DNA from 3 places in the Aliihoeflea sp. genome. Region 3 is predicted to be linked to each of the others. Evidence: predicted binding sites of a transcription regulator. Region 3 holds the regulator's gene; each other region holds the start of a gene.
The links. Region 3 encodes LexA, which represses DNA repair genes until DNA is damaged. Its sites were predicted from a motif close to TGTTCNNNNTGTGTTCNG; they were not measured.
Positions count from the first base shown of each region.

Region 1: ACT6QU_RS06150 (DNA recombination protein RmuC) is a predicted target of LexA. The motif match lies at 4,009-4,026, and genes of this name have one in related genera.
Region 2: ssb (single-stranded DNA-binding protein) is a predicted target of LexA. The motif match lies at 1,600-1,617, and genes of this name have one in related genera.

Region 1 covers NZ_JBQVMV010000003.1:120,883-131,300, reverse strand. The annotation lists gene dapE (succinyl-diaminopimelate desuccinylase) at 1-649, shown strand, start outside; gene ACT6QU_RS06175 (transporter) at 657-1,250, shown strand; gene truA (tRNA pseudouridine(38-40) synthase TruA) at 1,241-1,987, opposite strand; gene ACT6QU_RS06165 (GNAT family N-acetyltransferase) at 1,987-2,490, opposite strand; gene fmt (methionyl-tRNA formyltransferase) at 2,490-3,422, opposite strand; gene def (peptide deformylase) at 3,427-3,957, opposite strand; gene ACT6QU_RS06150 (DNA recombination protein RmuC) at 4,060-5,295, shown strand; gene ACT6QU_RS06145 (Atu2307/SP_0267 family LLM class monooxygenase) at 5,371-6,426, shown strand; gene ACT6QU_RS06140 (tetratricopeptide repeat protein) at 6,726-7,511, opposite strand; gene ACT6QU_RS06135 (leucyl aminopeptidase family protein) at 7,643-9,019, shown strand; gene ACT6QU_RS06130 (C40 family peptidase) at 9,016-9,873, shown strand; gene ACT6QU_RS06125 (2-hydroxyacid dehydrogenase) at 10,032-10,418, opposite strand, start outside.
Region 2 covers NZ_JBQVMV010000008.1:28,539-38,956, forward strand. The annotation lists gene ssb (single-stranded DNA-binding protein) at 973-1,506, opposite strand; gene uvrA (excinuclease ABC subunit UvrA) at 2,132-5,056, shown strand; gene ACT6QU_RS10965 (DUF72 domain-containing protein) at 5,053-5,859, shown strand; gene ACT6QU_RS10970 (NAD(P)H-hydrate dehydratase) at 5,854-6,723, opposite strand; gene ACT6QU_RS10975 (P-II family nitrogen regulator) at 6,966-7,304, shown strand; gene glnA (type I glutamate--ammonia ligase) at 7,354-8,763, shown strand; gene ACT6QU_RS10985 (lipid-A-disaccharide synthase) at 8,827-9,999, opposite strand; gene ACT6QU_RS10990 (LpxI family protein) at 9,999-10,418, opposite strand, start outside.
Region 3 covers NZ_JBQVMV010000002.1:441,486-451,903, forward strand. The annotation lists gene ACT6QU_RS05220 (hypothetical protein) at 7-657, shown strand; gene gltA (citrate synthase) at 703-1,992, opposite strand; gene gltX (glutamate--tRNA ligase) at 2,144-3,568, opposite strand; gene ACT6QU_RS05235 (ComEC/Rec2 family competence protein) at 3,687-6,020, shown strand; gene lexA (transcriptional repressor LexA) at 6,033-6,737, opposite strand; gene ACT6QU_RS05245 (DUF423 domain-containing protein) at 6,845-7,201, shown strand; gene recG (ATP-dependent DNA helicase RecG) at 7,179-9,287, opposite strand; gene ACT6QU_RS05255 (succinate dehydrogenase assembly factor 2) at 9,381-9,662, shown strand; gene mfd (transcription-repair coupling factor) at 9,664-10,418, shown strand, end outside.

The sequences.
Region 1 (10,418 bases), on a different contig from region 3:
GATCAAGATCGGCCGGCGCGGTTCGGTCTCGGCCGACCTGATCGTCAACGGACGGCAGGGCCATGCGGCCTATCCGCACCTCGCCGACAATCCGGTGCGCTCCATCGTGGCGCTTCTCGACGCACTTTTGCACCCCGCACTCGACGAGGGCACCGACGACTTCCAGCCGACCAACCTCGAAGTGACGACGGTCGATGTCGGCAATCCGGCGGTCAACGTCATCGCCGCCAAGGCCAAAGCCTCGTTCAACATCCGCTTCAACGACACCTGGACGCCCGAAACGCTGCAGGCGGAAATCCACAACCGGCTCGACCGCGCGGCGTCCCGCACGCGGCTGCGGCCGGGCAAGGACGAACGCATCGACTTCGAACTGATCTGGCGCGACCGGCCGAGCCCCGTCTTCCTCACCCGCAACGACAAGCTCACCGACACGCTCTCTGCCTCGGTTAGCGCCGTCACCGGCCTGACGCCGACGCTCTCGACCTCCGGCGGCACGTCGGACGCGCGCTTCATCAAGGATTTCTGCCCGGTCGTCGAATTCGGCCTCGTGGGCCAAACCATGCACATGGTTGACGAGCGCGTGGCTCTTGCCGACCTCGAAACGCTGACGCAAATCTATCTGCGTTTCCTCGAGGACTGGTTCGGATAGACCTTAAATGCCTTCGGCCGACTACGTTCAGCAATCGCTTTCCGGCGCCGCGCGCCTCATGGCCGGCAAGAAGGACGGGCTGCGCTTCCTCGACATCTCGGCCGACGGTTTCTGGACCTCGTTCTTCGCCATCGTGATCGCGCTGCCGGCGATGACGGTCGGCTGGGTGACCCTCGCCAACGAACTCGCCTTCCAGGGCGACGGCATCGGCAGCCGGTTTTCGATCGTGCTGAGGCTCGCGACCATCGACGTGCTCGCCTGGATCATCCCGCTTGCGGTCTTCGCACTCCTTGCAAAGCCGGCCGGCATTGCAAGCCGGTTCGTCCATTTCGTCGTCGCCAGCAACTGGGGCTCGGCGATCTATGTCTGGATCATGCTGCCGCCCTCTCTCATCCGGCTCTTCTGGCCGGATGCCGGAGAGGGGGTCACGGCATTTTCGCTCGGCCTGTTCTTTTTCACCATGGTCCTTGCCTGGCGGCTGACCAATGCCGTTCTCGACAAGGGACCGGCCTTCGCGACCGGGGTCTTCACCGCGATGTTCCTGGTGTCGCTCTTCGTGCTTTTCACGCTGCAGGGCGTGTTCGGGCTCGTTCAGTCGTAATCGACACGCGTGAGAAACAGCCCGTCGGGCGGCGCAACCTGGCCGCAGCGGGCGCGGTCGGCGGCATCGAGCGCCGCGCGAACATCCGCGACCGACCACGCCCCCTCGCCCGCCTTCTTCAGCGTGCCCACCATCGAGCGGACCTGATTGTGCAGGAACGAACGCGCCGAGGCGCGGATTTCGACGATGTCGCCGTCGCGCGTCACATCTAGCCGGTCCAGGGTGCGGACCGGGCTGTTCGCCTGGCACTGGACCGAGCGGAATGTCGTGAAGTCGTGCCTGCCGAGCAGCGTCTGTGCGGCTGCGTGCATCGCCTCGGCATCGAGCGCCTTCGGAACGTGCCACGCGCGGCCTAGATCGAGCGCGGCGGGCGCGCGGCGGTTGAGAATACGGAAGAGATAGTGCCGGGCGCTGGCCGAAAAGCGGGCATCGAAATCCTCGCCTACAGCCTCTACCGCGAAGACCGCGACCGGGTCGCCGGCGAGCCGAAGATGCGCGTTGAGCGCGCCCATCAGCTTGTCCGCCGTCCAACTCCCGGCAAGATCGACATGCGCCACCTGGCCCGTCGCGTGAACGCCGGTATCGGTGCGCCCCGCCCCGCGGATCGACACGCGCTCGGCGGTGAAGCGGAAGATCGCGTCCTCGATCGCCTGCTGGACGGTGGGCAGATCGGCCTGCCGCTGCCAGCCGGAATAAGGCCGGCCGTCATATTCGATGTCGAGTCGAAACCGGGCCATCACATTTCAGAAAAGGCGGCGGCGTACACGAGCCGCCCCATGGTCGGCGCCTCTGTCGAGAAGGCGAGCGCCTGCAGATATTCGCCTTGATAGTCGCTCTCGAATTTTTCCGCGCGCCGACGGGTGTAGCCGAACTTGCCGTAATAGGCCGGGTCGCCGAGGACCACCGACAATTCCTCGCCGGCATTCTTCAACAGATGATGCGCGTTCTCGATCAGCGCCTTGCCGACGCCGGTGCGCTGCTTGTCGGGCCGCACCGCCAGCGGCGCGAGCGCCACGGCATCCGCGCTGCGGTTCTTCGATTCGACGACGAGCCGCGAGAACAGGATGTGACCGTAGACCTGCTGCTCGTGCGTCGCGACGAGTTCGAGCACGTCGTCGCCCGCTGCACGAAGGGCTTCGACCAGCTCCGCCTCGCCGGGATTGCCGAACGCTTCTTCCAGAACCCAGCGCACGTCTTCCGCGTCGCGCGACTCAAAAGGCCGGATCACCAGTCCCCGCATCATAGCCTGTCGCCCTTTTTCAATCCCGCGCCGCGCAGGAAGGCCCCAGCCTCCATCGGCCTGCCGCCCGCGCGCTGCACTTCGACGAGGCGGACCGCGCCATCTCCGCAGGCGATCGTCAGCCGGTCGTCGAGGATCGTACCGGGCATGCCCGCACCCTCGCCCATTGTCGAGCGCAGCAGCTTCAACCGCTCCGGCTTGCCACCGATAGTCGCCTCGCACCATGCACCGGGGAATGGCGAGATACTGCGGATGCGGTCATGCACCTCGGGCGCAGGTTTCGACCAGTCGATCCGCGTCTCGTCCTTGGAAATCTTGGCGGCGTAGGTCGCGCCCTCGCCTGATTGCGCGACGGTCGGCAGGTCGCCGGCCTCCAGCCTGCCCAGCGCCTCGACCATCAGCCGCGCACCAACATCGCGCAGCCTATCGTGGAGTTCGCCCGCCGTCATGTCGGCGCCGATCGCGACACGCTCGGTCAGGGCGACCGGGCCTGTGTCGAGGCCTTCGTCCATCTTCATGACCATCATGCCGGTCTCGGCATCGCCGGCCATGATCGCGCGCTGGATCGGCGCGGCACCGCGCCAGCGCGGCAGGAGCGAGGCGTGGCCGTTATAGGCACCGAGGCGCGTTCCATCGAGAATCGCCTTCGGCAGGAGCAACCCGTAGGCGACGACCACAGCGACATCCGCGCCCAGCGCACGGAATGCAGCCTGCTCGGCCTCGCCTTTCAGCGAAACGGGGGTGCGGACCTCAATGCCGAGGCTTTCCGCGAGATCGTGGACAGGGGATTTCTTCAGTTCCAGTCCGCGCCTTCCGGCGGGGCGCGGCGGCTGCGAATAGGCGGCCACGACCTCGTGCCCCGCCTCGACAATCGCCTTCAACGTCGCCGCCGAAAATTCCGGCGTGCCCATGAAGATGACGCGCAGCGCCACCGGATCAGCCGACGAGGCGCTGCGGCGCCTTCTCGCGGGCGAGCTTCTTGAACTTGCGCACGACCATGTCGCGCTTGAGCTTGGAGATGTGATCGATGAAGAGCACGCCGTTCAAATGGTCGATCTCGTGCTGGAGGCACGTCGCCATCAGCCCGTCGGCCACCATTTCCTGCGCCTTGCCGTCGCGGTCGAGATAGGTCACCGTCACCGTCTCCGGCCGTTCGACCTCGGCGTAGTAGTCCGGGATCGACAGGCAACCTTCCTCGTAGACGGAAATGTCGTCGCCCGATGCCACGATCTGCGGATTGATGAACACGTGCGGGGCCTTGTCCTCACCTTCCTTGGCGAGGTCGATGACCAGCATGCGGAGCGGCTCGCCGATTTGGATCGCGGCGAGCCCGATGCCCGGCGCGTCGTACATCGTGTCGAGCATGTCATCGGCGAATTTGCGGGTCGCGTCGTCGACGCGCTCCAGCGGCTTCGACACCTGGCGCAGGACGGGATCGGGAAGGATGATGAGCGGCTTGATCGTCATGGCCGTCAGGTAATCGGTGAAACCGCGCGCGTCAACGCTCCGGCATGTGGACGTTCACGTTTTGGTCTTATTGCGACGTCGCGAATCGTCTAGTGTCGCGCGATGAACCCGTCCGAATCGCTTTTCGCCGCCCCCCTTCTCCAGCTCGGCTCGACCACGATCACGCTCGGCCACGCGCTGATTGCAGGCGCGGCCGTCGTCCTGGCGCTGGTCGCGCTCCTCGTCATGTCCGTTTCGCGTGCGGCACGGGTGCAGGCCGAGGTGGCGGAGGAGAGCGCCGCGCGGGCGCGCGAAGCCGATGCACGCCTCGCCGAGATCACCCGTGCACAAGTCGAAATGCAGGGGCGCATGGGCACGATCGCCGAAGTGTTCGGCGCGCGTCAGGCCGAGCTCAACAAGGCGATCGGCGAGCGGCTCGACGGTATGACCTCGCGGCTCGGCCATTCGATCACCGAGCAGACGAAGTCGACGCACGAAAACCTCGCCAAGCTGCAGGAACGCCTTGCGGTCATCGATACGGCCCAGAACAACATCCAGTCGCTCGCCGGCCAAGTCGTGCAACTCCAGCACATCCTTTCCAACAAGCAGACCCGCGGCGCCTTCGGGCAGGCGCGCATGGAGGCAATCATCGCCGACGGCCTGCCGCACGGCGCCTACGAATTCCAGGCGACGCTTTCCAACGGCAGCCGCCCCGACTGCACGATCCGCATGCCGAACGGCGCGCCCGACCTCGTCATCGACGCCAAGTTTCCGCTGGAATCGTGGAACGCCATTCGCACGGCTGCCGAGGCCGAAAATTCGGAGGCGCAGAAATACGCCGCGCAGAATTTCCGCCGTGATGTGGAAGTTCACCTGAAGGCCATCGCCGACAAATATCTCATCAATGGCGAGACGCAGGACACGGCCTTCATGTTCGTGCCGTCGGAATCGATCTTCGCCGAGATTCACGAGAATTTCGAGGCGCTGGTGCAAAAAGCCCATCGCGCCCGCATCGTCATCGTCTCGCCCTCGCTGCTGATGCTCTCCATCCAGGTCATCCAGGCGGTGCTGAAGGACGCGCGGATGCGCGAGCAGGCGCATCTGATCCAGGGCGAGGTCATCCGCCTGATGGAGGATCTCGGCCGCCTCGACGAGCGCGTGCGCAAGCTTCAGACCCATTTCGGGCAGGCCAATCGCGACATCGACCTGATCCTCACCTCGACGGAAAAGCTGACCAAGCGCGGCGAGAAGATCGAGGCGCTGGAACTGGACTCGCCGCAGATCGACGAGAAAGCAGACAAGAAGCCGGCAGAAGCGCGCAGCGGCTCGCTGCGCCTGCGGGTCGTCGACGACGAATAGACTGTTCACCTGCCCGCGACTGGCAATCCGCCCGCTGGTTCCATACCTCTTCTTCAAATCGAAGGGATATGAACGATGGAAATCGGCCTCTACACATTCGGCGATGTCGGCACCGACCCGGTGACCGGGAACATCGTCAGTCCGGCGCAGCGCTTCGCCAATCTCATCGAGGAAATCGAACTCGCCGATCAGGTCGGGCTCGATCTCTTTGGCCTTGGCGAACATCACCGGCCGGACTACGCCGTCTCCGCTCCCGCCGTCGCGCTCGCCGCCGCCGCCCCGCGCACCAAGAATATCAAGCTGTCGAGCGCCGTCTCAGTGCTCTCGTCGGACGACCCGATCCGCGTCTTCCAGCAGTTCGCTACACTCGACAACATCTCGAACGGGCGTGCAGAGATCATGGCCGGGCGTGGCTCCTTCATCGAATCCTTCCCGCTCTTCGGCTACGACCTCGGCGATTACGACACGCTCTTCGCCGAAAAGCTCGAAATGCTGATCAAGCTCAACGAGGGCGAAATCTTTTCATGGGAAGGCGGCAAGCACACGCCGCACGTCAGCGAGCGCGGCGTCTACCCGCGGCCGGTCAACGGCAAATTGCCCATCTGGCTCGCCGTCGGCGGCACGCCGCAATCGGTGGGGCGCGCGGCCATGCTCGGCCTGCCGCTCGCGCTCGCCATCATTGGCGGCGAGCCGGCGCGCTTCGCGCCCTTCTTCAAGCTCTATCGCGAGGCGGCCGAAAAGTTCGGCCGCGATCCGGCGACGCTGAAGACCTCGATCAACGTCCACGGCTTCGTGGCGGATACGCGCAAGGAAGCCGTCGACACGTTCTATCCCGCACAAGCTGAAGTGATGAACCGGATCGGCCGCGAACGCGGCTGGCCGCCGGCCAGCCGCCAGCAGTTCGAGGCATCTGCCGGCCCACGCGGCGCCCAGTTCATCGGCGACGCGTCGGAACTGACCGACAAGATCCTCGCGCATTACGAAATCTTCGGCTTCGACCGCTTCGTCATCCAGATGGCGATCGGCGTGATGGATCACGCCAAGCTGTTGAAGGCAATCGAGATTTTGGGAACGCGGGTGGCGCCGGAGGTGAAGAAGGCAGTCGGCAAAAGGCGGATCGCCGCGGCCTGACGGGCTGTCCCGCCCGAACCGGCTGGAGATCATTTCGCGCATTGACGCGCATCGTCCCGATTGCCGCGGTCGCTTTTTTTCCCGAAGTGACCCCCACCCTTTATCCCTCCCCACAAGGGGGAGGGAGTCGCCAGCGTCCAGCCTTTCCGTCAATTTTATCACCCGACCGAAAGCAGGGGCGCGACGTGGATGCCCTTCCTCCCCCTTGTGGGGAGGGATAAAGGGTGGGGGGTCCCCTTCAAAGAAAACAACAATTGTGAAGCTGCCGACGCCCATCGTCCCGGTAGGAACGGCGCCGGTCAGCCCTCTTCGTTCGCCAGATCATTCCAGGCGTTCTGCTGCGCGAGCATCGACCGCAGATACGCCACGTTGGCCTCGGCCTGTTCGGGCGACAATTCGCGACTGGCGATTGCTTCGGCATCCGCAAAACGCCCCTGCAGCCCGACCACCAGCGCCAAATTCTGCCGCACACGGCTGTCGGCGCCGGGCTGGGTGACGGCGTTCTGGAGCTGGGCTTCGGCCTGCTTCAGGTCGCCTTCCAGAAGATAGGACATGCCGAGGTTCGAAAGCACGCTCGGGTCGTTCGGCTGCATTTCAAGGGCGCGGGCATAGAGCCGGCGCGCCTCGCCGGCCTGCCCAAGCTGGTCGAGGATCGCGCCTTCGGCCGACATCAGTTTCCAGTCGGGATATTCGGGCGTCTGCGCACGGCGGACGGCGTCGAGCGCGGGCTGGAGGTCGCCGGCGGCGGCCAGCGCCTTGCCGTAGGCCGCGAGCACCTGACGTTCCTTGGGATGGTCGATCGCCGCCTTTCGCATCACGGCCAGCGCTTGGTCGTTGCGCCCGTCCATCTGCAGCACCGAAGCGTATTGCATGGCGACGTTCATGTCGGCCGGGTTGCGCGTATAGGCGGTGCCGAGCTGATCGGCCGTCGCGCGCAGTTCGGGCGCCGTCATCTGCGTGACCGCGCCGGTCGTCGTGCGGTCGACGGAGGCGGTCGTCATGCGCTTGTTGCCGGCGCAACCCGCCAGCGCGAGCGTTGCCGCCAGCGCCAGGATCGTCGCCGTGGTCCTCGCCTTTGCCTTCATGTTGATCGACCTCCGCATCGACATACCCTCGTGCCGAAGCACTCCTTAATGTCCCGAGCAATATTCCGTTAACCCTAACGGAGCGTTAAAAGGGTTCGCATCTGCTTCGCGCCCGCCTTTCAGGAGACCCCATGCCCATCGAAATCACGCAAACGCCGCTCGCCAATGCGAAGCCCATCCATGTCGTCGCCAAGGACGGGCTCGACGGCATCGCGATCGACGCGCGTGCCCGCGCCTGGGCGAAGGCCAGCGGCTTTTCCGGCCAGTCTGGCAAGGTGCTGGCCTTCCCCGACGCCGACGGCGAACTGGCCGGCGCGCTGGTCGGCATCGGCACCGAGGAAGGCGCGACGGCGGCGCTGGCGCTCGGCCGCCTCGCCCGCGACCTGCCCTCCGGCGAATGGGTCTTCGCGCCCGGCGCGTTCGACGCCCATCTGGCGACCCTCGCGCTGGTGATCGGCGGATACCGCTTCGAGCGCTACTGGAAGGACAGCCCGCGCGACATCCGCCTGCAGCTTTCCGCCGGTGTCGACCTCGCCCGCGTCACATGCGAGGCCGACGGCATCATCCTTGCCCGCGATCTCATCAACACGCCGACCAACGACATGGGGCCGGCCGATCTCGAGGAGGCCGCGCGCAGGCTCGCCAAGGCACACAAGGCGAAGATTTCCGTCATCGAGGGCGACGCGCTCCTGAAGCAGAATTTTCCGATGATCCACGCGGTCGGCCGCGCTTCCGATCAGACGCCTCGCCTCATCGACTTCACCTGGGGTCCGAAGGACGCGCCCAAGGTGACGCTGGTCGGCAAGGGGGTCTGCTTCGACACCGGCGGGCTCGACATCAAGCCGGCAAGCGGCATGCTCCTGATGAAGAAGGACATGGGCGGCGCGGCGAACGTGCTTGGGCTCGCCTCGATGATCATGAGCGCCAATCTCGATTTGCGCCTGCGCGTCCTCATTCCCGCCGTCGAAAACGCCATCGCCGGCAACGCCTTTAGGCCAGGCGACGTTCTGACCAGCCGCAAGGGGCTGACCGTCGAAATCGGCAACACGGATGCCGAGGGCCGACTGATCCTCGCCGATGCGTTGGCGCTTGCCGACGAGGAAAAGCCGGAACTCCTGATCGACATGGCGACGCTGACCGGTGCCGCGCGCGTCGCGCTCGGGCCGGACTTGCCGCCCTTCTTCACCGACGACGAGACGCTCGCCGCCGACCTTTCTCGCGCGGGCGATACGGTGGCCGATCCGGTCTGGCGGATGCCGCTCTGGAAGCCCTATGCGAAGAAGCTTTCCTCGCGGGTTGCCGACATGAACAACGTCACCACCGACGGCTTTGCCGGCTCGGTCACGGCGGCCCTATTCCTTCAGAAATTCGTCGAAAACGCACGAAGCTGGGTCCATCTCGACATCTTCGGCTGGAACCCGGTGGAGAAACCTCACGCGCCAGTCGGCGGCGAGGCGCAGGCGATCCGCGCGCTGATGCGCGTCCTCGAAGCGCGGTACGGAAAATGACCACGCTCGACCGCCGCCTCCACGCCTTTCGGCCCGATCTTGCAGCGGAAAGCCTGCGCGGCCGGGTCGAGGTCAGCCAGTTCGTCGAAGGACGACCGGCGCGGATCGCCGCGCCGATCGTAGATTTGCGCCCCGCCCCCCGCGCCGACAGCGGCATCGATACGCAACTGCTCTGCGGTGCCACGGTCCGCGTGTTCGACGAGCGCGAAGGCTGGGCATGGCTGCAGGCTGACGCCGACGGCTATGTCGGCTACGCGCCCGCATCGGCGCTGAGTACGGTCGAGGAGGCGACACATGTCGTTGTCGTACAGCGCAGTTTCGTCTATCGCGGCGCGGATTTGCGCCTTCCGATGACCACGGCGCATTCGATGGGCGCGGCGGTGCGCATCGTCGGCGAGGCCGAAACGCGCGGCACGCGCTACGCCCTCCTTGAGACCGGCGAGGCGATGATTTTCGATCACCTTCGGCCGGTCGGTCATCTCGAGCCGGACTACGTCTCGGTCGCGGAGCGCTTCGAGCACACGCCCTATCTGTGGGGCGGTGTTTCCGGCTTCGGCATCGATTGTTCTGGCTTGGTGCAGCTTGCGTTGCGGATGGCCGGCATATCAGTGCTGCGCGACACCGACATGCAGGCGGCGAGCATCGGCATCGCGCTCGACATCGGCGACGACCTCGCCGGCCTGCGACGTGGCGACCTCGTCTTCTGGAAGGGCCATGTCGCGATCATGCTCGACGCCGCTTCCATGATCCATGCCAGCGGCCACACGATGCGCGTCACCCGCGAGCCGCTGGCCGACGCGGTATCGCGCATTGGGCACCTTTACGGCGGTCCGACGGGGTTTCGGCGGCCCTGACTTTCTCGACTTCGCAAACACCCCCTCCACCATGCTTCGCATGGTCCCCCTCCCCCGCTTCGCAGGGGAAGAGCCGAGGTTGCGGCCTTTCTCGAGGTAGATCCTCCCCCGTTCACGGGGGAGGTGGCCCGAAGGGTCGGAGGGGGCGCTCGCCCGGCCTAATACCCCGCCTTGCGGTCCACCAGATGCTGCAGGGGATCGCCGCGCTCGAAGCGGTCCATCTGCTCCACCATCAGCGGCACGAGGTGTCGCGCGTCGGATGTGGCCGCGGCGTGGGGCGTGACGAAGACGCGTGGATGCGTCCAGAGCGGGCTCGTCGCCGCCAGCGGTTCGGTCTCGAAGACGTCGAGGCTCGCCTCCTTCAGCGTGCCGTCGTCGAGCGCGCGCAAAATGTCCGCCTCCTTCTGCAGCTTGCCGCGACCGGCATTGATCAGGCACGCGCCGCCGAGCCCGTTGTCGCGGCGCAGCTTCGACAGGAGTTCGTAGTCGACGATCCCCTCGGTCGCCGGCGTGTGCGGCAATAGCACCACGAGGATATCGGTCGC
Region 2 (10,418 bases), on a different contig from region 3:
ACGATAGCAGGTGTGCCAAGCCGTTCGCACTTCAGAGCCTCACGCCTCTCATCAAGCGGGTAAAGCGCTCTCCGCAAGCCCCCGCTCGCGCATGTCCACTTTAGGATACCCAGAAGGACCGTGCGGTAGCTTCGCGATGCCGTTCACCCATCGGGAGATATCTGCGCTCATGGTGACCACCGCTCCGCTAGCCCCCAATTCTGAGAGGGATTGCTAAGTGGCCTCCATCGCCGTCAGCTTCGCGGCGAGCGGTGAGTGCGGCCTTGGGCAGTTCAAGCGGACGCCCTCCCTTCTCAGCCTGGCAGTCCGTCGCCGACGCGGCGACACTTGGAAGTCTTGTCATCAACGCCCCGGACACACGGCAAGGACCTTAGGCCTGGGTGACCGGGCAGTGGAACACATGCGCCAGCCACCGACATCAGATGAAGTCCGGGTTCGGCATCGCTCCTGGGTGCGGCCTGCGCGCGGCCAGGGAGATGCTCGGCTGCTAATAGCGATTGCCGTGCTCGGCGATGCTGCGAACCTGGGCATGGGATCAACGAAATATACGGGATCCACAGGGCGGAACGGGCGCCCCTCGCCACTACGCGCCTTCCTACACTGCCAGCCGGAGCCACGAGATGCCACGATGGCACCCGGAAGATCTTGCCTGATCGTGCGTATCCAATGGCGGATTCTACTGCTGGACTTGCCACGCCTGGGAACGCCTCTGAAGTGGCACACCGGGTTGACGATGGCCTTCGGAAGTCGCCCAGATGGGATTGCGCGAATGCCCGCGCGGTTTACACACGGGCAATATGGTCCCCGAACAAACCTCGGGTTCAAAAGCGGTTTCAGCCGAACAGTTGACAGTGGGCGAGGTCGGGCAAGCGGAAACGCGCAGCTGAAAAGCCCCATTCCCTGGAATTCCGTCAAGTCATTGACTGCTCACAAGAAAGTCGGCTGCTGTTTACACCCACGCTTGACCACCTGTCAGAACGGAATTTCGTCGTCCAGATCGCGGCCGTAGCCGCCTCCGCCACCGCCACTGGACTGACCTCCGCGGCCGCGATCGTCAGAGGGACCGGACTGGCCGAAATCGCCGCCGCGACCACCGCCGCCGCCCGAATAACCGCCGCCACCACCATAGCCGACCTGGCCCTGATCGCCGCCCTGCCCGCGCGAATCCAGCATTTGCAGTTCGCCGCGGAATTTCTGCAGGACGATCTCGGTCGTATAGCGCTCGACGCCATCCTTCTCCCACTTACGGGTCTGGAGCGCGCCTTCGATATAGACCTTCATGCCCTTCTTCAGATACTGCTCGGCCACCTTTGCGAGGTTGTCGTTGAAGATGACGACCTGATGCCACTCGGTCTTTTCCTTGCGCTCGCCGGAATTTTTGTCGCGCCAGCTTTCCGAAGTTGCGATGCGCAGATTGACGACCGGATCGCCCGAGTTCAGGCGGCGCGTTTCCGGATCGGCCCCGAGATTGCCCACCAGAATGACCTTGTTGACGCTGCCTGCCATATCGCTCTCCAGATTACATACACTTTGTGCCGGCACCATAATGGATGCCGCCCGACGACGCTCCGGCGAAGTGCCGACGTTCCACAACAAACATGTTCTTATTTTGTTCTATCGAAACTCGAAGCTGGGATCAAGCGAAAATCCAGCGCTCGCGAAAAGCAAAGCCCCCCGACCATCAAGGGTTCGAGGGGCCTTCTTGTCGCCTCTTGGGCAACGGTATCGATATCCGAGTATCGATATATTATTTCGAAAGCGACTAGACGTCGTTCGACAATCGTCTCTGATTTTGGATTGATCACCGACAAGCGGTCGGCGCGACTGCGTCAGGCAGTCAGAAGAGCCTATCCGGTGGAGTCATGCCTCACCTCGTGATTGTCTCTCGGGCGTCGCCGACCTTGATCGGCTGACGGTTTCATCGTGCCCTCACCCCGCCGTTAGGTCAAGGCGAAATCGATGTCAGGAGCATGTTCCTTCTTCGTTCTTTTCGCTTGAAGCGGCGATTGAAAAGCAGCAAAAGAAACTAGCCTGCGTGCCGCCCTCGACGGAAGCGCGGGAATACCTACATGTGCGGCTTGGCCGGACGGCAAATTCCCGGCATCGCAATCAGGAAGGCGACGTTCGGCTCATGGCGGACCACAAATTCATTTCCGTGCGCGGCGCGCGCGAGCACAATCTGAAGAATCTCGATATCGATCTGCCGCGCGATAGCCTGATCGTCATGACGGGTGTGTCGGGCTCCGGCAAGTCCTCGCTCGCCTTCGACACAATCTATGCCGAAGGCCAGCGCCGCTATGTCGAGAGCCTCTCGGCCTATGCCCGCCAGTTCCTGGAAATGATGCAGAAGCCGGACGTCGACCAGATCGACGGCCTGTCCCCCGCCATCTCGATCGAGCAGAAGACGACGTCGAAGAACCCGCGTTCGACGGTCGGCACCGTCACCGAGATCTACGATTACATGCGCCTGCTCTTCGCGCGTGTCGGCATTCCCTATTCGCCCGCGACCGGCCTTCCGATCGAGAGCCAGACGGTCAGCCAGATGGTCGACCGGGTGCTCGAAATCGAGGAAGGCACGCGTCTCTATATCCTGGCGCCGATCGTGCGCGGCCGGAAGGGCGAGTACAAGAAGGAACTCGCTGAGCTTATGAAGAAGGGCTTCCAGCGCGTGAAGGTCGACGGCACCTTCTACGAGATCGCGGACGTCCCGGCCCTCGACAAGAAATACAAGCACGACATCGACGTCGTGGTCGACCGTATCGTGGTGCGCGGCGACCTGGCGACGCGGCTCGCGGATTCGATGGAAACCGCGCTGCGTCTTGCCGAAGGTCTCGTCATCGCCGAGTTCGCCGACAAGCAGTTGGGCGAGGAGATGACGGGCGCCGACGCCGTCAACAAGTCAAAGAACGAGACGCATGAGCGCATCCTGTTCTCCGAAAAGTTCGCGTGTCCGGTGTCCGGCTTCACCATTCCCGAGATCGAGCCGCGCCTGTTCTCGTTCAACAACCCCTTCGGCGCCTGCCCGACCTGCGACGGCCTCGGCAGCCAGAAGGCGATCGATCCATCGCTCATCGTTCCCGAGGAACACGTATCGCTGCGCGAGGGCGCCGTCGCGCCCTGGGCAAAATCGTCCTCGCCCTATTACGTCCAGACCCTCGAAGGTCTCGGCCGCGCCTATGGCTTCAAGATCGGCGACCGCTGGCGCGACATCGGTGAGGAAGGCCGCAACGCCATCCTCCACGGCACCGGCTCGCGCAAGGTCGAGTTCTCCTATGATGACGGCATGCGCAACTACAAGACATCGAAGACCTTCGAGGGCGTGATCCCGAACCTTCAGCGCCGCTGGAAGGAAACCGAATCCGCCTGGATGCGCGAGGAGATTGAGCGCTTCATGTCGGCCACCCCCTGCCCGGCCTGCAACGGCTACCGGCTGAAGCCCGAAGCGCTGGCGGTCAAGATCGCCGGCCACCACATCGGCCAGGTCACCGAGATGTCGATCCGCAAGGCGGTCGGCTGGTTCGAGGAACTGCCAAAGGCGCTCAACGAAAAGCACAATGAGATCGCCGTCCGCATTCTGAAGGAAATCCGCGAACGCCTGCGCTTCCTGAACGATGTCGGCCTCGACTATCTTACCATGTCGCGCAATTCCGGCACGCTGTCGGGTGGCGAGAGCCAACGCATTCGCCTCGCCTCGCAGATCGGCTCCGGCCTCACCGGCGTGCTCTACGTGCTGGACGAGCCATCCATCGGCCTTCACCAGCGAGACAATGCGCGTCTCCTCGACACGCTGAAGCACCTGCGCGACCTCGGCAACACGGTCATCGTCGTCGAGCACGACGAGGACGCGATCCTGCAGGCCGATCATGTCGTCGACATCGGCCCCGCCGCCGGCATCCATGGTGGAAACGTCATTGCCGAGGGCAAACCGTCCGAGATCATGGCCAACCCGAACTCGCTGACCGGTCAATATTTGTCCGGCTCGCTGGGCGTTCCTCTTCCGGCCGAGCGCCGGAAATCGAAAAAGGGCAAGCGCATCAAGGTCGTCGGAGCGCGTGGCAACAATCTGCGCGATGTCACCGCCGAAATTCCGCTCGGCACCTTCACCGCCGTCACGGGCGTTTCGGGCGGGGGCAAGTCGACCTTCCTCATCGAGACGCTCTTCAAGGCCGCCTCGCGGCGGATCATGGGCTCAAGAGAGCACCCTGCCGAGCACGAAAGAATCGAAGGTCTCGAATTCCTCGACAAGGTCATCGACATCGATCAGTCACCCATCGGCCGCACCCCGCGCTCCAACCCGGCAACCTACACCGGGGCCTTTACGCCGATCCGCGACTGGTTCGCGGGCCTGCCGGAGGCCAAAGCGCGCGGCTACCAGCCGGGCCGGTTCTCGTTCAATGTCAAGGGCGGCCGCTGCGAGGCGTGCCAGGGCGACGGCGTCATCAAGATCGAGATGCACTTCCTGCCCGACGTCTACGTCACCTGCGATGTCTGCCACGGCAAGCGCTACAATCGCGAGACGCTCGACGTCACCTTCAAGGGCAAGTCGATCGCCGACGTGCTCGACATGACGGTCGAGGAAGGCGTCGACTTCTTCGCCGCCGTGCCGGCCGTCCGCGACAAGATGGAGACGCTGAAGAAGGTCGGCCTCGGCTACATCCATATCGGCCAACAGGCGACGACGCTGTCGGGCGGCGAGGCGCAGCGCATCAAGCTCGCCAAGGAACTGTCGCGCAAGGCGACCGGCAAGACGCTCTACATCCTCGACGAGCCGACCACCGGCCTCCACTTCCACGACGTCGCCAAGCTGCTCGAAGTGCTGCACGAGCTCGTCGACCAAGGCAACACGGTCGTCGTCATCGAGCACAATCTCGAAGTCATCAAGACCGCCGACTGGGTCCTCGACCTCGGCCCCGAAGGCGGCGATGGCGGCGGCCAGCTCGTCGCCTCCGGCACGCCCGAAGAAGTCGTCGCCGAGCCGAAAAGCTACACCGGCCAGTTCCTCAAGGAACTCCTTGAACGCCGGCCCATCATTGGCAAGGCCGAGGCGGCGGAATGACCATGCCAGGCAAAATCCGCGCGGGCATCGGTGGCTGGACGTTCGAGCCGTGGGAAGGCACCTTCTATCCCGACAAGCTCGCGAAGAAGAAGCAACTCGAGTTTGCCAGCCGGCAGATTCCGACGATCGAGATCAACGGCACCTACTATCGCGGCCAGACGCCCGAGACCTTCGCCAAATGGGCGGCGGACGTCCCCGAGGGCTTCGTCTTTTCAGTCAAGGGCAACCGCTTCGTCACCAATCGCAAGGTGCTGTCGGAAGCCGGTGAATCGATGCAGCGCTTCTTCGATACCGGCGTCGCCGAGATGGGCGACAAGCTCGGCCCGATCGTCTGGCAGTTCGCTCCGACAAAAAAGTTCGAGGCCGACGATTTCGAAGGTTTCCTGAAGCTCCTTCCCGAAAGCCGCGACGGAGTTTCCTTCCGCCATGTGCTCGAAGTGCGTCACGAGAGCTTCGCGGTGCCCGAATTCGTCGCGCTCGCGCGGAAGTACAAGTCGGCGATCTGTTATGCCGATCACCACACCTATCCGGAAATCGCCGATGTGACGTCGGACTTCGTCTACGCCCGCCTGCAAAAGGGCGAGGACGACGTGCCGACTGCCTACCCGCCAGCCGAACTCGACCAGTGGGCGGAGCGCGCGCGCATCTGGGCGGCGGGCGGCGAGCCGGTCGAATTGTCGAAGGCCGACCCGAAATCGACCCCGGAAAAGCGCCCTCGCGACGTGTTCGTCTATTTTATCCACGAAGGCAAAGTCCGCGCGCCGCAGGCCGCGCAAGCCTTCATGGAACGGGTGAACTCATAAGAGTTCGCGCAGGATCGCCGGCAGCATGTCCGGCAGATCATCGGCGATCAGCCCCGGCCCGAAGCGCGTTCCGGCCTCTGCGTGTATCCAGGCGGCGGCGCACGCCGCCTCGAATGCCGGCATCCCCTGCCCGGACAATCCCGCGATTATCCCTGCCAGCACGTCGCCGGAACCCGCGGTCGCCAGCCAGGGCGAACCGTTCTCGTTGACGGCAATGCGTCCATCCGGCGCGGCAATCGTCGTATCCGGCCCTTTATAGACGACGATCGCACCCGAGCGCCGCGTCGCCTGGCACGCGCGATCCGCCTTCAGACCCTCCGCCTTATCCCCAAATAGCCGCCTGAACTCGCCCTCATGCGGGGTCAGGACGACCTGCCACTCGGAGCGGACGATCAGCCCGAAGAGGGCATCCGCCTCGTCCTTGAACGAGGTGAGCGCATCCGCGTCCAGAACCGCTGTCGCGCTCCTGGCCCCAACGGGACTCGTCAGGATTGTCTCGACAAACGCCCGGCACTTCCCGCCCACCCCAAACGCCGGACCGATGACCACCGCCGCCGGCAAACGCTCTTCCAGGAACGTCCGAAGCGAACCGACATCGTCGATCTCCGCCAACATGGTCGACGTCAGATGCGCCGCATTCGCAGCCAGCGCATTGCGCGACGATCCGACGGTGACCGCGCCCGCTCCTGCCCGCGCCGCACCTTTCGCCGACAGCCGCGCAGCGCCGGTGTTCAGCGGCCCGCCGGAAAACACCAGAACGTGGCCGCGTCGATATTTGTGCGCATCGCGCGCCGGCCGGGGTAAGTGCGCCGCCCAAAGCTCAGGGAGATTGCGAAGTGGCGTTTTGGCGAGAGGATCAGTCATTGCCCATTATGCTCGCACTTTGCCTGTTTCATGTGCACATCGACGATCAACATTCTCTCGGACCGTACCCGTTTTCCGCTGCCATCATGCTTGCTCGTCTGTGGCCAGCGCGGCAATCGCGACTTTCTGCAAAAAACCCGAAAACGAGACGCGGAATCGCTAAAACTGGCACGGACCGTGCATTCTTTTCGGCGAAACGGGACTGTCAGCCTCGTTTTTATCGTATCGGAGGCCAATTTCGCATGAAAAAGATCGAGGCGATCAACAAGCCTTTCAATCTCGACGAGGTGAAGGAAGCTCATCAGGAAGACGGGCTTCAGGGCATCACCGTGACCGAGGCGAAGGGCTTTGGCCGTCAGAAGGGTCACACCGAGCTTTATCGGGGTGCCGAATACGTCGTCGATTTTCTTCCCAAGGTGAAGATCGAGGTCGTGCTCGGCGATGACCATGTCGAACAGGCGATCGAGGCGATTCGCAAGGCGGCGCAGACGGGGCGGATCGGCGACGGCAAGATCTTCGTCTCAAATGTCGAGGAAGTCGTGCGCATCCGGACGGGAGAGACCGGCATCGACGCCATCTAGGGCGCGGGCCGATCAGGGATTTCAAAGTTCAACTACAGGGAAACTGAAAATGACCACAGCAAATGACATCCTCAAGCGGATCAAGGACGAGGACGTCAAGTTCGTCGACCTGCGCTTCACCGATCCCAAGGGCAAGCTGCAGCACGTGACGATGGACATCGCGGCCGTCGACGAAGACATGTTCGCCGATGGCGTCATGTTCGACGGCTCGTCGATCGGCGGCTGGAAGGCCATCAATGAGTCCGACATGGTGCTGATGCCCGACACCGAGACGGCCCACATGGACCCGTTCTTCGCGCAGTCGACCATGGTCATAGTCTGCGACATTCTCGACCCCGTCTCGGGCGAGGCCTACAATCGCGATCCGCGCACGACCGCCAAGAAGGCCGAGGCCTATCTGCGTTCGGAAGGCTTCGGCGACGAGGTCTATGTCGGCCCGGAAGCCGAATTTTTCGTCTTCGACGACGTCAAGTACAAGGCCGATCCCTACAATACCGGCTTCAAGCTCGACTCCTCGGAACTGCCGTCCAACGACGATTCCGAATACGAGACCGGCAACCTCGGTCACCGTCCGCGCGTCAAGGGCGGCTATTTCCCGGTTCCGCCGATCGATTCTCTCCAGGACATGCGCTCCGAGATGCTCTCGGTCATGTCGGAAATGGGCGTCGTCGTCGAAAAGCACCACCACGAAGTGGCTGCCGCCCAGCATGAGCTCGGCATCAAGTTCGACGCGCTGACCCGCAACGCCGACAAGATGCAGATCTACAAATACGTCATCCACCAGGTCGCCAACGCCTACGGCAAGACGGCGACCTTCATGCCGAAGCCGATCTACGGCGACAACGGCTCGGGCATGCACGTCCACATGTCGATCTGGAAGGGCGGCAAGCCGACCTTCGCCGGCAACGAATATGCGGGCCTGTCGGAGAACTGCCTGTTCTTCATCGGCGGCATCATCAAGCACGCCAAGGCGCTCAACGCCTTCACCAACCCCTCGACCAACTCCTACAAGCGTCTGGTCCCCGGTTTCGAAGCCCCGGTTCTGCTCGCCTATTCGGCACGCAATCGTTCGGCCTCCTGCCGCATTCCGTTCGGCAACTCGCCGAAGGCCAAGCGCGTCGAGGTCCGCTTCCCCGATCCGACCGCCAATCCGTACCTCGCCTTCTCGGCGATGCTGATGGCTGGCCTCGACGGCATCAAGAACAAGATCCACCCGGGCCAGGCCATGGACAAGGATCTCTACGATCTGCCGCCGAAGGAACTGAAGAAGATCCCGACCGTCTGCGGTTCGCTGCGCGAAGCGCTGACCTCGCTCGACAAGGATCGCGGGTTCCTGAAGGCCGGCGGCGTGTTCGACGACGACCAGATCGATTCCTACATCGAGCTCAAGATGGCCGAAGTGCTGCGTTTCGAAATGACGCCGCACCCGATCGAGTTCGACATGTACTATTCGGTCTGATCGGACCGCGTTTGAAATGCGAAGGGCGGCTCTCGGGCCGCCCTTTTTCGTTGCCGCGAATGCCTACTGCCAATGCCGGTGCTGCGCTTCGATCGTCGCCAGGACAGCCTCGGCGCCGATCTCGCCCGCGGGCCGTTCGGTGTGGAGCCGCTGCGCGACGATGTCGAAACCGTGCATCTGCGTTGCGCGCGCCGGCGTCGCCGCCCAGATCTGCTCGATCGCCCGCGCGAGATTCCCCGGCCGCACATACTCGTTGTAATATTCGGGCACGACCGGCCAGTCGGCGATGAGGTTCGGCAGCGAAGCCGACCAGGTCTTTACGAGACTCATCAACGCACGCCAGATCGCATCGGTCTTGTAGCAGGCAACCAGCGGAACCCGCGCCAGCGCGAGTTCGAGCGACACCGTGCCGGAAGCGGCAAGCGCCGCATCCGCCCGCGCGAATGCGCCGTACTTGCCTTCTGCATCCTCGATGATCCGCGTCGGCACCGGCCAGTCGGCGATTGCGTCGTGAACCAGCGCCGCGACCTTCGGCACGGTCGGAATATCCACCTCGAACCGGTTTCCGCGCGCGACGAGTTCCTTCACCGTCTCGCCGAACGGCCCGATCAAGCTCGTCACTTCCGCCCGGCGCGAGCCGGGCAGAACCAGCAGCGACTTCGTCCCCCAGGCCGGATCGCCGCGCGTCATCTGCGCGGCGGCGGCATGGCGCAAGCCAGCATCCTGCGTCAACCGGTGGCCGACAAACGTGCCGGACGGCCCGCCGAGCCGCTCGAGTTCGCCCGGCTCGAACGGCAGCAGGCACAAGATGTGGTCGATATAGGGCTTCATCTCCACCGCCCTGCCCGGCCGCCACGCCCACACGCTCGGGCAGACATAGTGAACGGTCGGGATCGTGGGCACGATCGCGCGCACCTTGCGCGCGACGCGCAGCGAGAATTCCGGGCTGTCGATGGTGATGAGGCAGTCCGGCCGCTCCGCCGCGATCGCCTTGGCGGTTTGGTTCAGCCGGCCGATCAGCCGCGGCAAATCCTTGACGACGGCGGTCACGCCCATCAATGCGATCTGCGATCCGTCAAAGAAAGAGTTGAGCCCGCGCGCTTCCAGATGCCGCCCGCCGACGCCGACGAGTTCGATCGGCCGCCCCGTCAGGCGCGCAATCGCATCGACGAGATCGGCCCCCAGCAGGTCACCCGATTCTTCGCCGGCCACGATGGCGATCTTCAAAGCCTGCATCAATCGTCACCCTTCAGGCCATAGATGAAGACGCCGTGCGCTTTCGCGCGCGCCACGGTCGTTGCGAAATCCAGGATGAACGCCCGCTCCGCGTCGAGCGCGATACCGTTCAATCCGGCCGCAAATACGGCGTCGACCGTATCCGGCCCGATGGCCGGCAGGTCGGCGCGCAAATCCTGCGCGGGCTTGGCGCATTTGACGAGCACGCCGCCGCTGCGTCCGGCAAGCCGGCCGTGGCCGCGCATGCCGGCAACGCGTTCGATCAGCCCTTCGGTTCCCTCGATGCCTTCGAGCGCGACCGCTCGTCCCCCGATCGCAATCGTGGCCTGCCCGATATCGAGCGCGCCGATCGCGTGCGCCGCTTGCGCCGCGGCGCGAACATCCCGCATGTCGGCCGCCGAAGGCTTCGGCCCGGCAAT
Region 3 (10,418 bases):
GAGGACTTGGCAATACTGGAAAAAGCACAGGAGGCCGGCCGCGTTCTGGCGGGCATGTTCGGCTTCAATGCGCGCGCACGGAAGCTGGACGATGTCGAGACCTTCGAGCACTTCGTTTCTGCGCGCTCGGCCTTCGTCGCGCAGAAGAAGCTCTACGGCTACCTGAAGACACGTATGGGAACGCGCTATCCCTCGATGTTCGAGGACGACCAGTTCATCGCCTCGATCAACATCGCAAAGGCACACATCTTCGCGTCCTGTCTGTCCGACATGACGATCTTCGCCGTCGCCGATGTCGGGGCGCAGGGTCGACTGTCGCGCGAACAGAAGAACATGCTTGCGCACGAGTGCCACGAGGCGGGCCTGCGCGGCAATGCCGAACAACTCGCCCACGCCGGCGCCGAGCAGGACTGGCGCACCGCGTTCGGTGCCCGGATCGACGGCATCCATTGGGACAATGTCGCCGCCGGTGCGAACGTCTTCGACACGAGCCCGGCAACGCTCGTCGAATGGGCGCCGATCGCCCCCCAGCTCAAGGCCTACGACCGCGAAATCGTCGAGAATTCGCTGAAGTTCGCATGGATCGAAATCCGGCGCGACTACCGCAGGATGATCGACCGCGACGCAGTCGCCGCCGATTTTCGCAACCGGACATGAAAAAGGGGCGCCGCAGCGCCCCTTCGTCGTCCTATGTGCCGCTGATCAGCGCTTGGCGATCGGCACGTAGTCGCGTTCGGCATGGCCGGTGTAGAGCTGGCGCGGGCGGCCGATCTTCTGGTTCGGGTCCTCGATCATCTCCTTCCACTGCGCGACCCAGCCGACCGTGCGCGCGAGCGCGAACAGAACGGTGAACATGGTCGTGGGGAAGCCGAGCGCCTTCAGCGTGATGCCCGAATAGAAGTCGATGTTCGGGTAGAGCTTCTTCTCGATGAAATACTCGTCGGTGAGCGCGATGCGCTCGAGCTCCATCGCAACGTCCAGAAGCGGATCGTCCTTGATGCCGAGCTCGCCGAGGACTTCATGCGTGGTCTTCTGCATGATCTTGGCGCGCGGATCGTAGTTTTTGTAGACCCGATGGCCGAATCCCATCAGGCGGAACGGGTCGTTCTTGTCCTTGGCGCGGGCGATGAATTCGGGAATTTTGTCGACCGAGCCGATCTCCGAAAGCATGTTGAGCGCAGCCTCATTGGCGCCGCCATGTGCAGGGCCCCACAGGCACGCGATGCCGGCCGCGATGCAGGCGAACGGATTGGCGCCCGACGACCCGGCGAGTCGAACGGTCGAGGTCGACGCGTTCTGCTCGTGGTCGGCGTGCAGGATGAAGATGCGCTCCATGGCGCGCGCCAGCACCGGGTTGACCTTGTAGTCCTCGCACGGCACGGCGAAGCACATGTGCAGGAAGTTGGCGGCGAAGGAGAGCTCGTTCTTCGGATAAACGAAGGGCTGGCCGATATGGTACTTGAACGCCATCGCGGCGATCGTCGGCATCTTCGCGATCAGCCGGATCGAGGCGACCATGCGGTGATGCGGGTCCGAGATGTCGGTCGAGTCGTGGTAGAAGGCCGACAGCGCGCCGACGACGCCGCACATGACGGCCATCGGGTGGGCGTCGCGGCGAAAGCCGGTGAAGAAGCGCGAAAGCTGCTCGTGCACCATGGTGTGGTGCGTGACGCGATAGTCGAAATCCTCCTTCTGCGCCTTGGTCGGCAGTTCGCCGTAGAGCAGCAGGTAGCAGGTTTCGAGGAAATCGCCATGCTCGGCGAGCTGGTCGATCGGGTAACCGCGATGAAGGAGAATACCTTCGTCGCCGTCGATATAGGTGATTTCCGATTCGCAGCTCGCGGTCGAGGTGAAGCCGGGATCGTAGGTGAAGGCACCGGTGTTCTTGTAGAGCGTCGCGATGTCGATGACGTCCGGACCGACAGAGCCTTTCCGCACCTTGAATTCGTGGGAATCGCCACCGAATTCGAGTTTCGCCGTCCCTTCAGTCATATCAACACCTCATTCATGCGGAAGACTTTCTTTGGCAGTGCATCATTGTCATGAAACATAACCGACGACCCGCCGTGCGCGCTCTAGCTAGCGCATTTGCATTGCCGTGCCAAGTTCACCGACAGTTACATGCTGCGCTGCGAAAAGCTCTTCACTTTTCGGCCTGATCGCGAAGCCGGCCGAGACTTTCCTCACGACCCAGAACGGCCAGAACGTCGAAAACGCCAGGCGAAACGGAGCGGCCGGTCAAGGCTGCGCGCAGGGGTTGTGCCGCCTTGCCCAGCTTCAATCCGGTCTCCTCCGCATAATTGCGAACCGCGGCTTCCGTCTCGGATGCGCTCCATTCGCCGACGGCTTCCAGCCGGGGCAGGAGGTCGCGAACGACGTCGCGGCCGCCATCGGCGAGAATCTGCTCAGCCTTCTCTTCCATCGGCAGGGGCCGCTCAGCGAACAGGAAAGCCGCGCCGTCCTTCAGCTCGACAAGCGTCTTGGCGCGATCCTTGAGACCGGACATCGCCGCCAGAAGCTGCGCGCGACGCTGAGGCGTCAAGGCCGCGACCATCTCGGCGCCTCCGGGAAGGTAGGGCAGGGTCGCCTCGAATGCGCCGAGAAGCTCGGCATCGTCGCTCTGGCGCATATGGACGCCGTTGAGCGCCTCCAGCTTAGCGAAGTCGAAGCGGGCCGCACCCTTGTTGACGTCCTCGATTTCGAACCATTCGATCATCTGGTCGAGCGTCATGATCTCGTCGTCGCCATGGCTCCAGCCAAGACGGACGAGATAGTTGCGCAGTGCCGCCGGCAGGTAGCCCATCTCGCGATAGGCCTCGACGCCGAGCGCACCATGGCGCTTGGACAGCTTCGCGCCATCTGCACCATGGATCAGCGGGATGTGGGCCATGACCGGAACGTCCCAGCCCATCGCCTGGTAGATGATGGTCTGTCGCGCCGCGTTGGTCAGGTGGTCGTCGCCGCGAATGATGTGGGTGACGCCCATGTCGTGGTCGTCGACCACGACGGCGTGCATGTAGGTCGGGTTGCCGTCCGAGCGCAGGATGATGAAATCGTCCAGGTCCTTGTTGGGAAAGCGAACCTCGCCCTGAACCTTGTCGGCGACGATGGTGAAGCCCTCCTGCGGCGCCTTGATGCGAACGACAGGCTTGACGCCGGCGGGCGCCTCGGACGGATCGCGGTCGCGCCAGCGCCCGTCATAGCGCGGCGGCTTGCCCTCGGCACGCGCCTTCTCCCGCATCTCGGTCAGTTCCTCGGGAGAGGCATAGCAGTAATACGCCTTGCCGCTCTTCACCAACTCCTCGCCGATCTCGCGATGGCGGTCGGCGCGCTCGAACTGCGAGACAGGCTCGCCGTCCCAGTCCAGCCCGAGCCATTTCAGCCCGTCGAGGATCGCGGCGGTCGCGGCGTCGGTGGAACGCTCACGGTCGGTATCCTCGATCCGCAGCAACATCTCGCCGCCCGTGTGCTTGGCATAGAGCCAGTTGAAAAGCGCGGTGCGCGCGCCGCCGATGTGCAGATAGCCGGTCGGCGAGGGGGCAAAGCGGGTGACGACCTTGGAGGACATGATTGCTCCTGGAGAACTTGGGGAGGCGCACGGCTCGGCCGCGTCGCGGGCGCTGTGGCCATTCGTGGTGGCTCATGTAGCATAGGCGGCTTGAGGCGCAAGCGGGCGGGCAGGGGATATGGCCGGGGACACGCGTCAGGACGAAGAATGGCGCGCCTTCGTTCCGCCCGGCGAGGCGGACGTGGACGGCATGATCCTTGTTCACACCGAAACCGCCACGCCGCTCGATGCGGCCCCGGTCACACGACGAGAAGTTTCAGCGCGAACCCTCCCGATTGGCGCGGCAGCGGCCCGCGCGGTCTCCGACGAGCGCGATCGCGGTACGGGCTTCATCCTTTTGCCGGTCGCTATGGCGGTTGGCGTTGTGGTTTACGGCGCGCTGCCGTTCGAGCCCTCGCTTTGGCTCGTAGTGTCGGCGCTGGCAGCGCTCTTGCTGCTGGCGTCTCTTTGCCGTGCCTGGCCCGCGATATCGTTCATCGTTCTCGCCCTTTTCGCCACCATGGCAGGCGTCGGGCTCGCTGGACTGGAGACATGGCGGACCGGCACGGCGATGATGGGATCGGAGATCGGAACCGAGGTGACGGGGCGCGTGGTACGCATCGAGCATCAGGCGACCGGTCGCACGCGCCTGACACTGGATGTCGCATCGACGGCGCGGCCCGAACTGCGCTACGCGCCCGACCGGGTTCGTCTCTCCGCACGGAACGTGCCGGCCGAGCTGCAACTCGGCATGACGATCGTCGGCATCGCCCGCCTGATGCCACCTTCCGGCCCGGTGCGGCCAGGCGGCTATGATTTCGCCTATAACAGCTATTTCGACGGCATCGGCGCAATCGGATTCTTCCTGCGCGATCCCGAGCTCGCCGCCTCTTCGCCGCCGCCCGACCTGCGCGAGACGCTGGTCCTGCGGCTCGAAGCCGTACGCCTCGCCATCGCCGCTCGGGTGCGTGCCGTTCTCTCGGGAGCGGAAGGCGAAATTGCAGCCACGCTTACTGCCGGCGTGCGTGCGGGAATACCCGAAACGGTCAACGAGGACCTGCGCAAGACAGGGCTTGCCCACATCCTGTCTATCTCCGGATTGCACATGGCGCTCGTCGCCGGCACGGTGCTCGTGGCCATAAGGGGCGGTCTGGCGCTCTTTCCGGTGTTTGCGTCACGTCGCCCGGTCAAAAAATACGCCGCCATCGTCGCGCTGATTGCCGCCACGCTCTATCTGGGAATTTCCGGAGGCGCCGTTGCCGCGCAACGCAGCTACATCATGCTGGCGGTGATGCTCGTCGCGATTCTCTTCGACCGGGCGGCCATCACGATGCGCAATCTGGCGATTTCCGCGATTATCGTCATCGCGATATCGCCGCACGAAGTCGTCGGACCGAGCTTCCAGATGTCGTTTGCCGCGACGGCGGCACTCATCGGCGCCTATGGCTGGTGGAGCGAACCGCGCCGCGTGCCCGACGCGCCGCGAGCCGAACGCGGCGCGATCGGTCGCCTTGCCGCAGGCGCGTTCAAGTTCATGCTTGGTCTTGCCGCGACTTCGGTGATCGCCGGGCTCGCGACGACGCTTTATGGGGCCTACCACTTTCACCGCGTCTCGCCTCACGCGCTCTGGGTCAATCTCAGCGCCATGCCGATCGTCTCGGCGATCATCATGCCTTTCGCGGTGCTCTCGGCCCTCATGATGCCGTTCGGCCTCGAGGCGCTGCCCCTGCGCGTCATGGGCGCAGCAATCGGGGTGGTTACCGATATCGCCGCGTGGTTTGCGGCGCGCTCGCCGATCGATGCCGTCGGTTCGCTGCCCGTCGCTGCCGTCGCGGTGCTCACGGTCGGTCTCGTCGCCATGACCGCGCTGTCGGGCAAGTTGCGCCTGATCGCGCTGCCATTCCTGATCCTGGGGACCGGCCTCATCGCAAATCGCGACCTGCCGGATGTCCTTGTCTCGGAGGATGGACGGCTCGTCGCCATCGCCGGCCAGGGGCGGACGCTTCACGTCAATCGATCCCGGCCGAACGGCTTCACGATCCAGAACTGGCTGCATGGAATGGATGCGGACCGCGTCCAACCGCCTGCCGATGCGGCGACGCCGGCCGAAGCGATTGACCAGGCCTCGACCGTGCCGGGCTTTTCCTGCGCGGCCAAGACATGCGTCGCGCAGGACGAGCAAGGGCGCCTAGTGGCTCATGTACCGGACGCGATCGCCGCTTTCGCATTCTGTACCAGCGCCGCGCTGATCGTGATCGATGATGCGACTGCGGGCAATGTCTGTCGGACGGGAGAGGCGGCGATCGTGACGAAGCAGGACCTGGCACGGCGGGGCAGTGCGGAAATCCAACTGGGCAACGCAGGTGCCCTGCCAAACATCATCCACGCCATTCGCGAGCCTTACCGGCCGTGGCACAGCCACCGCCAATTCTCCCGCGAGGCGCGCGGAATGCCGCCCTATCGCCGCGATTGATCCCGCCGCCGCTCAGTACTTGCGGAGCAGCCCGACCAGCTTGCCCTGAACCTTGACGCGCTCGGACCCGTAGATCTTCGTCTCGTAGGCCGGATTGGCGGCTTCGAGGGCGATCGACGCGCCCTTGCGGCGGAAGCGCTTCAAGGTCGCCTCCTGATCGTCCACCAGCGCAACGACGATTTCGCCCGGCGTCGCGGACTGACCCGCCCGGATGATCACCGTGTCGCCATCGAGGATGCCGGCCTCGATCATCGAATCGCCATGGACGTCGAGCGCGTAGTGTTCACCGCCCGCCAGCATCTCCGGCGGCACGGCGACCGCGCGGGTCGCATGCTGGATCGCGTCGATCGGGACGCCGGCGGCGATCCGGCCCATGACGGGAATCTCGACCGGCGCCCGTGTCACCGGAATCGGCTGCGCCTTCTCGGCTCTGGCCGCCGGCTTTTCCGACAGGCTGCCCTGGATGACGCTCGGCTGGAACCGCCGCGGCTGTTGGGAGATCGATTCGGGCAGCTTGATCACCTCGAGCGCGCGTGCCCGGTTCGGCAGGCGACGCAGGAAGCCGCGCTCCTCGAGTGCCGTGATGAGACGATGGATGCCGGACTTGGAAGCCAGACCGAGCGCCTCCTTCATTTCGTCGAAGGACGGCGGCACGCCGCTCTCCTTCAGCCGCTGATGGATGAAGAGCAGGAGTTCGTGTTGCTTGCGCGTGAGCATGGCAGTCCTTACAAGGAGAATCGCCGAAAAACAAAACCAGAACAAACTTAACCGTTCTTCATGTGTTCTGCAACAGGCGCGTGAAAGTCGAGCAATCTGGACGAAACATGGCCCATACCAACCGAATTCTTTTCTGCCTCGGCGCGCTTTGCGGCGCCTGCGGTGTCGCACTTTCGGCGGTCGCCGCGCACCGAGAGGGCACGCTCGGCACCGCGGCCAACATGCTGTTGTTCCATGCACCGGCGCTGATGGTGCTGGCAGGTCTTCAATTCGGCCGGCTCCAGCTTGCCGGCACCTGGATTCTCGCGGTCGGGCTCGCGCTCTTCTGCGGGGACATTGCTGCCCGCGCATTTCTCGGCGACCGGCTGTTCCCGATGGCCGCACCTGCCGGCGGCATGCTGTTGATCGCCGGCTGGGCCGTCGTCGCGGCTTCTGCGCTGTTCAGCCGGCGCGGATCAGCCTGATCGCGTCGTCGCGTCCGAAGAGATAGAGAAGCGTGCGGATCGCCCGCCCGCGCGGCGTGGCGAGGTCGGGGTCGCGCTGGAGGAAGAGCCGCGCATCGTCGCGCGCGACCGACAACAGGTCGGCGTGGTGTTCCAGGCGGGCAAGCTGAAAGCCGGGTGTGCCCGACTGGCGCGTGCCGAGGAGTTCGCCTTCGCCGCGCAGTTTCAGATCTTCCTCAGCGATGCGGAAGCCGTCTTCCGTGTCGCGCATCACGGTCAGCCGCTGCTTAGCGACCTCGCCGAGTGGCGACTGGTAGAGGAGGACGCAGCTCGACGCCGCCTGTCCGCGCCCGACCCGGCCGCGCAACTGGTGAAGCTGGGCGAGGCCGAAACGCTCGGCATGCTCGATGACGATGATCGTGGCGTCGGGCACGTCGACGCCGACTTCGATGACGGTCGTACCGACAAGGATGCGCGTGCGCCCGGCCTTGAAATCGGCCATCGCCTCGTCCTTTGCTACGCCCGACATTCGACCGTGGACGAGCCCGACGTCTGGGCCGAAAATGTCTGCAAGCGCCTTGTGGCGGTCGGCGGCCGACATGACGTCCATGCCTTCGGCTTCCTCGACCAGCGGGCATATCCAGTAGATCTTCTGCCCCTCGTCCACGGCGCGGCGCATCCGTGCGATCAGGTCCGACAGGCGCTCGAGCGGCAGGGTTACCGTCTGGATCGGCTGGCGGCCGGCCGGCTTCTCGTCGAGGCGCGAGACGTCCATGTCGCCGAAGGCCGTGAGTACCAGCGTGCGCGGGATCGGCGTCGCGGTCATGACGAGAATGTCGGGCGCCACACCCTTGGCACCGATGGCGAGCCGCTGATGGACGCCGAACCGGTGCTGCTCGTCGATGACGGCGAAGGCGAGGTCGTGAAAAGTGACGCTCTCCTGGAAGATGGCGTGGGTGCCGATGACGATGTCGATCGTCCCGTCGGCGATGGAGGCAAGTGTCTCCGAGCGCTCACGGCCTTTTTCGCGACCAGTAAGGATCGCGGCGCGAAGCCCGGCCTGTTCCACCAGCGGCGCGATCGTAGCAAAATGCTGGCGCGCAAGGATTTCGGTCGGCGCCATCAGCGCGGACTGGCCGCCGGCCTCGGCGATCCGCGCCATGGAGAGAAGCGCGACCACGGTCTTGCCCGAGCCGACATCGCCCTGCAGGAGCCGCAACATGCGGTCCGGCTTGGCGAGGTCGGCCTCGATTTCGGTGATCGAGCGCTGCTGCGCGCCGGTCAGCGCATAGGGCAGGGCGTCGCGGATCGCCGCGCCCTTGGCGCCATCGCCGAGCCGCGCTTGGCCCGCGACGCGCTTCATGCGCAGCCGCACCAGCGCGAGCGCGATCTGCCCGGCCAGAAGCTCGTCATAGGCGAGCCGCCGCCATGCGGGGCTTGCAATGTCGCAATCGGCGGGCGCTTCGGGCTGGTGAAGATGAAGAAGGGCTTCGCGAAATTCCGGAAAGTCGTGCCGGCCAAGCACGGTCTCGTCCTGCCACTCGGGAAGGATCGGCATCCGCTCCAGCGCGGATGCGACCGCCTTGCGCACCAGTTTGGCCGAAAGCCCGGCCGTCATTGGATAGACCGGCTCGATCGCGGGCAGGGCGCCAGCGTCGGCCTTGGCGACGATGTGGTCGGGATGCACCATGGACGGGCGGCCGTTGAACCACTCGACCTTGCCGGAGACGACGATCTCCCCGCCAACCGGCATCAGCTTTTCCAGCCATTGGCCCTTGGCATGGAAGAAGGTGAGTGCGATCTCGCCGGTCTCGTCAAAGGCGAAGACGCGGTAGGGCATCGCGCCACGGCCACGTGGTGGCGCCTGGTGGCGATCGACGGTCAGGTCGAGCGTCACGATCGACCCTTCGCCCGAAAGCGCGACGCCTGGGCGGCGCGTGCGGTCGATCACCGAATGGGGCGGCACGAAGAGAAGATCGGCCGCGCGCACGTCGCGGCCCGTCGTGTCGGCCGAGACGATGCGGCGCATCAGTTCGGCCGTCTTCTCGCCAATGCCGGCGAGCGAGGTGACGGGCGCGAAGAGGGGATCGAGTTCGGTGGGACGCATGGCGCGGGATACTATCGAGGCAACTTCGTTGCCGAAAGGCTGACATCGCGTTTCCCAGACGCTATATGCGCGGTCCAACCCGGTAGGCCCTTTATGTCCGAAAATCCCGCTGATCTTCTCGATATCCGCAAGCGCAAGGCGCGTTTTCGCGCCTGGCATCGCGGGATGCGCGAGGCCGACCTCGTCATCGGTGGCTTTGCCGATCGTGAACTCGGCAAATTCGACGAAGCGCAGCTCGAACTCTTCGAATCCCTGCTCGGCGAATCCGATGGCGACATCGTCAAGTGGATCACCGGCGAAATGCCGGTGCCGCCGCATCAGGACAACGAAATCGTCCGCCGCATGATTACCGACGCCCGCAGCCTCGCCACTTGACATGACGCTTCTCAATCCCATTCACATCTCCGCCAAGCACACCGGTGAACCGACGGTCGTCGACGGCGTTGCCGATGGCTACGAGGCCTTCGCGCTGGCGGCGATTGCGGCTGCGCAGGATGGCCCGGTCGTCTTCGTCGCGCGCGACGGGCAGAAGATCCCGGCGCTCGCCGACATCCTGCAGTTCGTCGCGCCCGGCCTGCCGGTGCTCGAACTGCCGGCCTGGGATTGCCTCCCCTATGACCGCGTTTCGCCCGGCAGCGACGCGGTTGCGCGTCGTCTGGACGCGATGGCGTCGATCGCGGCGCTCCGCAAAAAACCGCACCGCGCCATTGTCCTCGTCAGCGCCAATGCGGTGCTGCAAAAAATGCCGCCGCTCGATTTCGTCGCCGGCCAGACGCTGAGCGCGAAGCCCGGCAACCAGATCGACATGAACGACCTCGTCGCAAGGCTGGAGACGAGCGGGTTCGAACGCGTGGCGACGGTGCGCGACGTCGGCCAATATGCGGTACGCGGCGGCATCCTCGACCTGCTCGCGCCCGGCGCGGAGGAGGCATTGCGGCTCGATTTCTTCGGCGACACGCTCGAATCGATCCGCGCCTTCGACCCCGCCTCGCAGCGCACGACCGGCCAGCGGCGCGAATTGCGGCTGCAGCCGATGAGTGAGATCGCGCTGACACCCGACACGATCAGCCGCTTTCGCCGCAGCTACATCGAACTTTTCGGCGCGCCATCGCGCGACGACGCGCTCTATGC